3 regions of the Pseudomonas sp. TWI628 genome follow, and region 1 is predicted to be linked to each of the others. Evidence: predicted binding sites of a transcription regulator. Region 1 holds the regulator's gene; each other region holds the start of a gene.
What was found. The regulator sigma-54, encoded in region 1, starts transcription at its own class of promoters, with help from an activator protein. The targets are predictions, from matches to a motif close to ANTGGCATNNANNTTGCTNT.
Positions count from the first base shown of each region.

Region 2: flgB (flagellar basal body rod protein FlgB) is a predicted target of sigma-54. The motif match lies at 1,215-1,234, and genes of this name have one in related genera.
Region 3: nirB (nitrite reductase large subunit NirB) is a predicted target of sigma-54. The motif match lies at 1,658-1,677, and genes of this name have one in related genera.

Region 1 is NZ_JBDJMM010000014.1:126,340-129,599, reverse strand. It holds gene lptB (LPS export ABC transporter ATP-binding protein) at 1-630, shown strand, start outside; gene ABE528_RS13045 (RNA polymerase factor sigma-54) at 807-2,300, shown strand; gene raiA (ribosome-associated translation inhibitor RaiA) at 2,379-2,687, shown strand; gene ptsN (PTS IIA-like nitrogen regulatory protein PtsN) at 2,700-3,164, shown strand; gene rapZ (RNase adapter RapZ) at 3,167-3,260, shown strand, end outside.
Region 2 is NZ_JBDJMM010000004.1:27,458-30,717, forward strand. It holds gene ABE528_RS04065 (chemotaxis protein CheV) at 1-150, shown strand, start outside; gene cheR (protein-glutamate O-methyltransferase CheR) at 203-1,030, shown strand; gene flgB (flagellar basal body rod protein FlgB) at 1,281-1,688, shown strand; gene flgC (flagellar basal body rod protein FlgC) at 1,692-2,135, shown strand; gene flgD (flagellar hook assembly protein FlgD) at 2,151-2,858, shown strand; gene flgE (flagellar hook protein FlgE) at 2,890-3,260, shown strand, end outside.
Region 3 is NZ_JBDJMM010000017.1:101,197-104,456, reverse strand. It holds gene nirB (nitrite reductase large subunit NirB) at 1-1,532, opposite strand, end outside; gene ABE528_RS15190 (bifunctional nitrate reductase/sulfite reductase flavoprotein subunit alpha) at 1,837-3,260, opposite strand, start outside.

The DNA of each region.
Region 1 (3,260 bases):
GGCCTGCTCGGCCCCAACGGCGCCGGCAAGACCACCTGCTTCTACATGATCGTGGGGCTGGTCCAGGCCGACCAGGGGCGCGTACTGATCGACAACCTCGATGTCAGTCACCAGCCCATGCATGGCCGCGCCCGCGCCGGCATCGGCTACCTGCCGCAGGAAGCTTCGATCTTCCGCAAGCTGTCGGTGGCCGACAACATCATGGCCATTCTCGAGACCCGCAAGGACATCGACCGCGAAGGCCGGCGCAAAGAGCTGGAAAGCCTGCTGCAGGAGTTCCACATCAGCCACATCCGCGACAACCTCGGCATGAGCCTCTCCGGTGGTGAACGCCGCCGTGTCGAAATTGCCCGCGCCCTGGCTACCGCACCGAAGTTCATCCTGCTGGACGAACCTTTTGCCGGTGTCGACCCGATTTCCGTGGGCGACATCAAGCAGATCATCCATCACCTCAAGGCCAAGGGTATCGGTGTACTGATCACCGACCACAACGTCCGTGAAACCCTGGATATCTGCGAGACCGCCTACATCGTCAACGACGGTCGACTGATCGCCGAAGGGGACGCCGAGACCATCCTGGCCAACGACCTGGTCAAGGAAGTCTACCTGGGCCACGAGTTCCGACTCTGACCCTCAGGTCCTGCCTGGAGCACTGGCATTAATGCCCTGTAGGGGCTTAAGTTGTTACAGCGCTCTAGGCAAACGCTACAATTTGAGGCATAAAACTTGCTTGAATTTGGCGCTTTGGCGCCCTCGTGTAGTGGATGGCGCATGCGCGCCGGCGAACAAGGTATTAAGCCCCAGCCATGAAACCATCGCTCGTCCTAAAAATGGGCCAGCAACTGACGATGACCCCGCAGTTGCAACAGGCCATCCGCCTACTTCAGCTCTCCACCCTGGACCTCCAGCAGGAAATCCAGGAAGCGCTGGAGTCCAATCCGATGCTCGAACGTCAGGAAGACGGCGACGACTTCGACAACAGCGACCCGATGGCGGACAACGCCGAGAACAAGCCGGCCGCCGAAGCCCAGGACAACAGCTTCCAGGAAAGCACCTCCAGTGCCGAAACCCTGGAAGACGGTGAGTGGAACGAGCGAATCCCCAACGAGCTTCCGGTCGACACCGCCTGGGAAGACATCTACCAGACTAGCGCCAGCAGCCTGCCGAGCAACGATGACGACGAGTGGGACTTCACCACCCGCACATCGGCTGGCGAAAGCCTGCAGAGCCACCTGCTGTGGCAGCTGAACCTGGCACCGATGTCCGACACCGACCGCCTGATCGCCGTCACCCTGATCGACAGCATCAACGGCCAGGGCTACCTGGAAGATACCCTCGAAGAAATCTGCGCAGGCTTCGACCCGGAGCTGGACATCGAGCTCGACGAGGTCGAGGCGGTGCTGCACCGCATCCAGCAGTTCGAACCGGCCGGCGTCGGCGCACGCACCCTCGGCGAGTGCCTGCTGCTGCAATTGCGCCAGCTGCCCGCCAGCACGCCCTGGATGAGCGAGGCCCAGCGCCTGGTCACCGACTTCATCGACCTGCTCGGCAGCCGCGATTACAGCCAGCTGATGCGCCGCATGAAGCTCAAGGAAGACGAACTGCGCCAGGTGATCGAACTGGTGCAGAGCCTCAACCCGCGGCCCGGTTCGCAGATCGAGTCGAGCGAACCGGAATACGTGGTGCCTGACGTGATCGTGCGCAAGGACAGCGACCGCTGGCTGGTCGAGCTGAACCAGGAAGCGATCCCGCGCCTGCGGGTCAACCCGCAGTACGCCGGCTTCGTCCGCCGCGCCGATACCAGCGCCGACAACACCTTCATGCGCAACCAGTTGCAAGAGGCGCGCTGGTTCATCAAGAGCCTGCAAAGCCGCAACGAAACGCTGATGAAGGTCGCCACGCAAATCGTCGAACACCAGCGCGGCTTCCTCGACCACGGCGATGAAGCGATGAAGCCGCTGGTCCTGCATGACATCGCCGAAGCGGTGGGCATGCATGAGTCGACCATTTCGCGGGTAACCACGCAGAAATACATGCACACCCCGCGTGGCATCTACGAACTGAAATACTTTTTCTCCAGCCACGTCAGCACCGCCGAAGGCGGAGAATGCTCGTCTACGGCAATCCGCGCGATCATCAAGAAACTGGTTGCGGCGGAAAATCAGAAAAAGCCATTGAGTGACAGCAAGATCGCTGGTTTACTGGAGGCACAAGGCATCCAGGTAGCCCGTCGCACCGTCGCCAAGTACCGCGAGTCCCTCGGCATCGCACCGTCGAGCGAGCGCAAGCGACTGATGTAGCCCCTGGATGTGCCACAGCGTTTGTGGGGCAGGTGCAATACCTGCCTCTTTATGCACGGGCAACAAAGGAGAAGCTGTATGCAAGTCAATATCAGTGGACAGCATGTAGAAGTCACCCAGCCACTGCGCGATTATGTGCTTGAAAAGCTCGCTCGCGTGGAAAGTCACTTCGACAAGATCACCAACGTGCAGGTCATCATGAAAGTCGAGAAGCTGCAGCAGAAGGTCGAGGCGACCCTGCAGATTCCCGGCGGTGAAGTGGTTGCCAACGCCGAACACGAAGACATGTATGCAGCGATCGACGCCTTGGCCGACAAGCTCGACCGCCAACTGAAAAAACACAAGGAAAAACAGCAAAGCCTGCTGCAAGGTGCAGCCGCCCGCTGATCCCTCTTATCCATGATCCGACTCGAAACCATCCTGACCCCCGGCCGTTCCCTGGTGAACGTGCCGGGCGGCAGCAAGAAGCGCGCCCTGGAAAAGGTCGCCAACCTGATTGCCGAGCAAGTAAACGGGCTGGAGATGCAAGACGTCTTCGAAAAGCTCATCGCTCGCGAAAAACTGGGCTCGACCGGCTTTGGCAATGGCATTGCCATTCCCCATTGCCGACTTGAAGGCTGCTCGTCCCCAGTCAGCGCCCTGCTGCACCTGGATGCGCCGATCGACTACGACGCCATCGATGGCGCACCGGTGGATCTGCTGTTCGTCCTGCTGGTGCCAGAGGCGGCCACCGATGCCCATCTTGAATTGCTGCGCCAGATCGCCAGCATGCTCGATCGCAAGGAGGTCCGCGATCGGCTGCGTGCCGCCGGTAGCAGCGAGGCCCTGTACCAGGTTGTCCTGGACGCACAGAACGAGCACTGAACATGCGCCTGATCATCGTCAGCGGCCGGTCCGGCTCCGGCAAGAGCACCGCCCTCGATGTCCTGGAAGACAACGGTTTCTACTGCATCGACAACC
Region 2 (3,260 bases), on a different contig from region 1:
CAAAAATTGCACATCTGCCTGCATACTTCGTTGTCCGGGGTATTCAACCAGGCGATGGTCAAGAAGGTCGGGGCAGATGATTTCCTGGCCAAGTTCAAACCGGACGATCTGGCCCAGCGCGTGGTCGACCGGATCAAGGCAACGCATTGAAGCAGCCCGGGGGCATGCTCCCGGCACCAGTGATTTAAAAGAGGCGGCAGTAGTGTCTACGGGTAATTTGGAGTTCGAACAGTTCAGGGTCTTCCTGGAAAAAGCCTGTGGCATCCTGCTGGGCGAGAATAAGCAGTACCTGGTTTCCAGCCGTCTCAACAAGCTGATGGAGCAGCAGGGCATCAAGAGCCTGGGTGAGCTGGTGCAGCGCATCCAGACCCAGCCGCGGGGCGGCCTGCGCGAGCTGGTGGTGGATGCGATGACCACCAACGAGACCCTGTGGTTTCGCGATACCTACCCGTTTGAAGTGCTGAAGAACAAGGTCATTCCCGAGTTCATCAGGAACAACCCCGGGCAGCGCCTGCGCATGTGGTCGGCGGCCTGCTCGTCGGGTCAGGAACCGTATTCGATCTCGATGGCCATCGACGAATTCGAGCGCAGCAACCTGGGCCAGCTGAAGATGGGTGCGCAGATCGTTGCCACCGACCTGTCCGGCTCGATGCTGACCAATTGCAAGACCGGTGAGTACGACAGCCTGGCGATTGCCCGTGGCCTGTCCCAGGAGCGCCTGCAGCGCTACTTCGACCCCAAGGCGCCGGGGCGCTGGGCGGTCAAGCCGGCAATCCGCAGCCGCGTCGAGTTCCGCTCGTTCAACCTGCTCGACAGCTATGCGAGCCTGGGCAAGTTCGACATCGTGTTCTGCCGCAATGTGCTGATCTACTTCTCGGCGCAGGTGAAGAAGGACATCCTGATGCGTATTCACAGCACCCTGAAGCCCGGGGGCTACCTGTTCCTCGGCGCTTCGGAAGCGCTGAACGGGTTGCCGGACCATTACCAGATGGTCCAGTGCAGCCCGGGGATTATCTACCAGGCCAAATGACCCGAGAGGCCGGCAGCGCAAGTTGCCGGCCTTTCTGTTTGCTGACGTCAATTTTTTGTTTTGCCGCTTTTGCCACCCGGCAATTGCCGCTTTCGCTTCGCCAGGCGGAAGCACTTTGCCGCTTTTCTGGCATCTCGCCATCAGCCACCAGCGTCGCAGCCCAGTGTTTTCGGGCTTTCGGGGAAGTGGCACAGCCCTTGCTATACCTTGCTCAACGAAATTCCGGCCAACCTTCGAAGGTTTCCCCGACATGAGCATCAGTTTCGACAAGGCGCTTGGCATTCACGAAAAGGCACTGGGCTTCCGCGCCCAGCGCGCCGAAGTGCTGGCCAACAACATCGCCAACGCCGACACGCCCAACTACAAGGCGCGTGACATGGACTTCTCTTCGGTGCTCGCCGCCGAGAGCCAGAAGCAGCAAAGCGGCCGCTTCGCCATGGACCGCACCAACAGCCGGCACATCGAGGCCGAAGGCCTGGCGATGGCTGACGACACCGTGCAATACCGCGTGCCGACCCAGCCGTCGATCGACCAGAACACCGTGGACGCCCAGATCGAGCAATCGAACTACACGGAAAACGCCATCGGTTTCCAGGCCAGCTTCACCTTGCTCAACAGTAAATTCAAAGGGCTGGTTTCGGCCCTGCGCGGAGAGTAATTCATGTCCCTTTCCAGTGTTTTCAACATTGCCGGCAGCGGCATGAGCGCGCAGAACACCCGCCTCAACACCGTCGCCTCGAACATCGCCAACGCCGAAACCGTGTCGTCGAGCATCGACCAGACCTACCGTGCGCGCCACCCGGTGTTCGCCACCACCTTCCAGAACGCGCAAAGCGGCGTCAGCCAGTCGCTGTTCGAGGATCAGGGCGAAGCAGGGCAGGGCGTGCAGGTCAAGGGCATCGTCGAAGACCAGAGCAACCTGGAAGCGCGCTACGAGCCCAATCACCCGGCGGCGAACAAGGACGGCTACGTCTATTACCCGAACGTCAATGTGGTCGAGGAGATGGCTGACATGATCTCCGCCAGCCGTGCGTTCCAGACCAACGCCGAGCTGATGAACACCGCCAAGAACATGATGCAGAAAGTACTGACCCTGGGTCAGTGATAAGGAATCCAGACCATGGCAGTCGATAGCACCAGCGGTGTGAACCTCAACGACGTCATCGCGGCGTCAGGTGTCAGCTCCAGCACCAAGAAAGCCTCCACGACCAGCTCCGCGACCGGTGGCCAGGCCCTCGGCAAGGATGCGTTCCTGCAGTTGCTGGTCACCCAGATGCAGAACCAGAACCCGCTGGATCCGCAGGACAACAGCGAATTCGTTGCCCAGCTGGCGCAGTTCAGCAGCCTCGAAGGCATCACGTCGCTGAACGAATCGGTCAGTTCGATCACCAGCGCCATGGCTTCGTCGCAAGCGCTGCAGGCGTCTTCGCTGGTCGGTCGCTCAGTGATCGTGCAGAACGACAAGGCTGTGGTCGATACCACCAGCAGCTTCAACGCGCAGTTCGTCGTGCCTCAGGCCATCAGCGAAGCGAAGATCACCATCACCGACAAGGATGGCAACACCGTCAAGACCATCGAGTTGGGCGAGCAGGCGGCCGGTTACGGCGACTTCATCTGGGATGGCACCAATAACAAGGGCGAGAAAGTCGACCCGGGTACCTACACCTTCACTGCCACCAGCACGGTGGACGGCAAGGCGGTGCAGATGAATACCTTGCTGCCAGCCAAGGTCACCAGTGTCAGCTTCAACACCACCGGCGAGATGGTGCTGAACCTGGCGGGTGTGGGCAAGGTTTCGCTGTCCGACGTACAAACCATCGGTATCTAAGGCCGACAGAACGGCAAAAAGGAGCAACAGCATGTCTTTCAATATCGGCCTTAGCGGTCTGTACGCAGCCAACAAACAGCTGGACGTTACCGGCAACAACATTGCCAACGTCAATACCACGGGCTTCAAGTCCTCGCGCGCCGAATTCGCCGACGTGTACGCCGGTGCCAACCGTCTGGGCGTGGGCAAGAACCAGGTCGGCAACGGTGTGCGCCTGGCGGCGATCTCCCAGCAGTTCAGTCAGGGTGACGTCAACAACACCGGCAACGTGCTGGACATGGGCATCCAGGGCCAGGGCTTCTTCGTGCTGTCTGACAACGGCGCGCGCGTGTATACCCGTGCCGGCGCCTTCCAGAACAGCAAGGACAACTACGTGGTCACCTCGGACGGCCTGCGTCTGCA
Region 3 (3,260 bases), on a different contig from region 1:
AAGCTACGGATACCCTCGACCCGCACCAGCCCGTAGAGCTCCTGACGGGTGTAGGCGAAGTGCTCGCACAGGCTCTTGTCGACGGTCACCCCACGGGCGGTGAGTTCGTGCTCGAACACCTGCTTGAGCAGTGCCGCGCAACCGCCGCAGCCGGTGGCGGCCTTGGTGCAGCCTTTGACCGCAGCGAGGTCGCCGCAGCCACTGTCGATGGCCGCACACACCGCGCCCTTGCTGACGTTATGGCACGAGCAGATGGTTGCGCTGTCGGGCAGCGCATCGGCGCCGAGCGCAGGCGCGCCGCCACTCTGCGGCAGGATCAGTGCTGCCGGGTCGGCCGGCAGGGCGATGCCGTTCTGGGCGTACTGCAGCAGGGTGTCGTAGTAGCTGTTGTCGCCCACCAGCACCGCGCCGAGCACGTGCTTGCCGCTGGCATCCACCACCAGCCGGCGGTAGGCGCTGTTGGCCTCGTCGATGAAGCGGTAGCTACGCGAACCCGGCGTGGCGCCGTGGGCATCGCCGATGGAGCCGACATCCACGCCCAACAGCTTGAGCTTGGTCGACATGTCGGCACCGGTGAATTCGCTGGCAGCTTCGCCCATCAGCAGCGCTGCCAGGTTGCGCGCCATGCTGTAGCCCGGGGCGACCAGGCCGAACACGCTGCCATTCCACGAGGCGCATTCACCGATGGCGAAGATGCGCGGGTCGCTGCTACGACAGTGGTTATCGATTACCACGCCACCGCGAGCGGCGATCTGCAGGCCGCTGGCACGGCCCAAAGCGTCTTGCGGGCGGATACCGGCGGAGAACACGATCAGGTCGGTTTCCAGGTGTTCGCCGCCGTCGAAATTCATGCGGTAGCGGTAGGCTTCACCCGCGCTGATCGACTGGGTGGCGCGCGACAGGTGCACGCCGACGCCCAGCGCTTCGATTTGCGCCTTGAGCGCGGCGCCGCCCTCGCCGTCCAGTTGCACCGGCATCAGCCGTGGGGCGAATTCCACCACGTGGGCTTCCAGGCCGAGGCACTTCAGGGCGTTGGCGGCTTCCAGGCCGAGCAGGCCGCCACCGACCACCACGCCACGGCGCGCGTGGCCGGCAGCGGCGCGAATGGCATCGAGGTCGTCGAGGGTGCGGTAGACCAGGCGGGCATTGCCGCTGGAGCCTTCGATTGGTGGCACGAACGGGTAGGAGCCGGTAGCCAGGATCAGCTGGTCGTAGCCGTAGCGCCCCTCGGCAGTCACCACCTCGCAGCGTTCGCGGTCGACTTCCAGCACCGCTTCGCCCAGGTGCAGGTGCACGCCGCTGTCGCCGTAGTAGGCCTGCCCGCACAGGGCCAAGGTCTCGGCGCAGCTGCCGGCGAAATACTCCGACAGGTGCACGCGGTCGTAGGCACGTTGAGGTTCTTCGCCGAACACGTGCAGCTCGAAGCGCTCAAGGGCGCCGCGTTCGACCAGTTGCTCGACGCAATGGTGGCCGACCATGCCGTTGCCGACGATGACCAGTCGCTCTCGTTGCCCGCTCGCTGTTGCCTTCATAAGCCGATCCTCGATCAAAAAAAAAGCGCCTGGAGCCGAAGCTCCAGGCGCCTTTGCCTGTATTCATCACGGTGGGTGGCCCGGGTTGATCGCCGTTGATCAGTGGGCTTTGTTGTATCAGGGTTAAAGCAGGGACTGTGCCAATCCAGTTTCCTGTAAAGGCCTCTTCGCGGGTAAAACCGCTCCCACAAGGGCCTCCACTGCCTTCAACTTTGCACAGTACCTGTGGGAGCGGGTTCACCCGCGAAGAGGCCGGCACAACAAATGCACATTTCAAGTGCAGAGCTCACCATCCTGGAGCACATCAGTACACATCGCGCCGATAGCGCTTGGCCTTGCCCAACGCCTCGACATAGGCCTCCGCATCCACCCCGCCATGCACGGCAATCACCTCACGCAACGCCGCATCGACATCCTTGGCCATGCGCTGGGCATCACCACAGACATAGAAGTACGCGCCCGCCTCCAGCCACTGCCACAACTGCGCGCCCTGCTCGAGCATGCGCTGCTGCACATAGACCTTCTCGGCCTGGTCCCGCGAGAACGCCGTGTCCAGGCGCAAATGCCCGCTCGCCTGCCAGGCCTCCAGCTGTGCCTGGTAATAAAAGTCCGTGGCCGCAAACTGCTCGCCGAAGAACAGCCAGTTACCGCCGGTGGCACCGCGTGCCTCGCGCTCTTCGAGGAAGGCACGGAACGGCGCGATGCCGGTGCCGGGGCCGACCATGATCACTGGCAGATTGTCGTCCTCAGGCAGGCGAAAGTGCTTCGACACTTGCGGGAAGATTGCCACCCTCAACGCCTGCGCACGGTCCGCAAGGAACGTTGAACACACCCCTTTGCGCTCGCCATAGCGCACGGTGGCGACGGTGAGGTGGACCTGGTCCGGATGCGCCAACGGGCTGGAGCTGATCGAATACAGACGCGGCTGCAACGGCTTGAGCAGGTCGAGCCAGGTAGCCAGCGGCAACTGCTGAGGGAACGCACGCAGCACATCGACCAGTTGCCGGCCCCACAGCCAATCCTGCAGTTCGGCCTTGCACTCGGGCTGCAGCAGACGCCGCAGGTCGGCGGCATGGGCGCTGAACACCTGCAGTTGCTGCGGGTTGACCTTGGCGATTTCCAGGTGCGTTTCCAGGGCCTCGGCCAGTGGCATCGCCTGCTGCCCCTTCAACGCAACCCATTCCTTGCCATCGAGCTGCATCAGCGCCAGCAGCTCCTCGACCAACGCCGGGCAGTTGCGCGGCCATACGCCCAAGGCATCGCCGGCGGCATAGGTGAAACCGCTGCCGGACAGGCCAAACACCAGCTGGCGGGTTTCCTTGTTGGCACCCGGGCCGTTGAGCAGGTGATTTTCCAGCAGCGGGGCCGACCACGGTTGCTGCTTGCTGTAGCTCGCGACCGGCGCCGGTGCACTGACCGGTGCTGGCGAGCCGGTGCTGCCGAGCTCCGGCAGCAGGGCTTCGAGCCACCCGGCGAAGGCCTCATCGAAATCCGGTTCGCAATCGACCCGCTGCAGCAAACGGCGCCCTCCCAGTTCGGCCAGGCGCTGGTCGAGCTTGCGGCCAAAGCCGCAGAACTGGTCGTAGCTGGAGTCCCCCAAGGCCAGCACGGCATAGGGCAGCTCCGCGCAGCAAGCGCCCTCCTCGCCTTGCAGCGCCTGCCAGAACGCCGTGGCGCTGTCGGGCGCGTCACCGTCACCGAAGGTGCTGGTAATCAGCACCACACTGG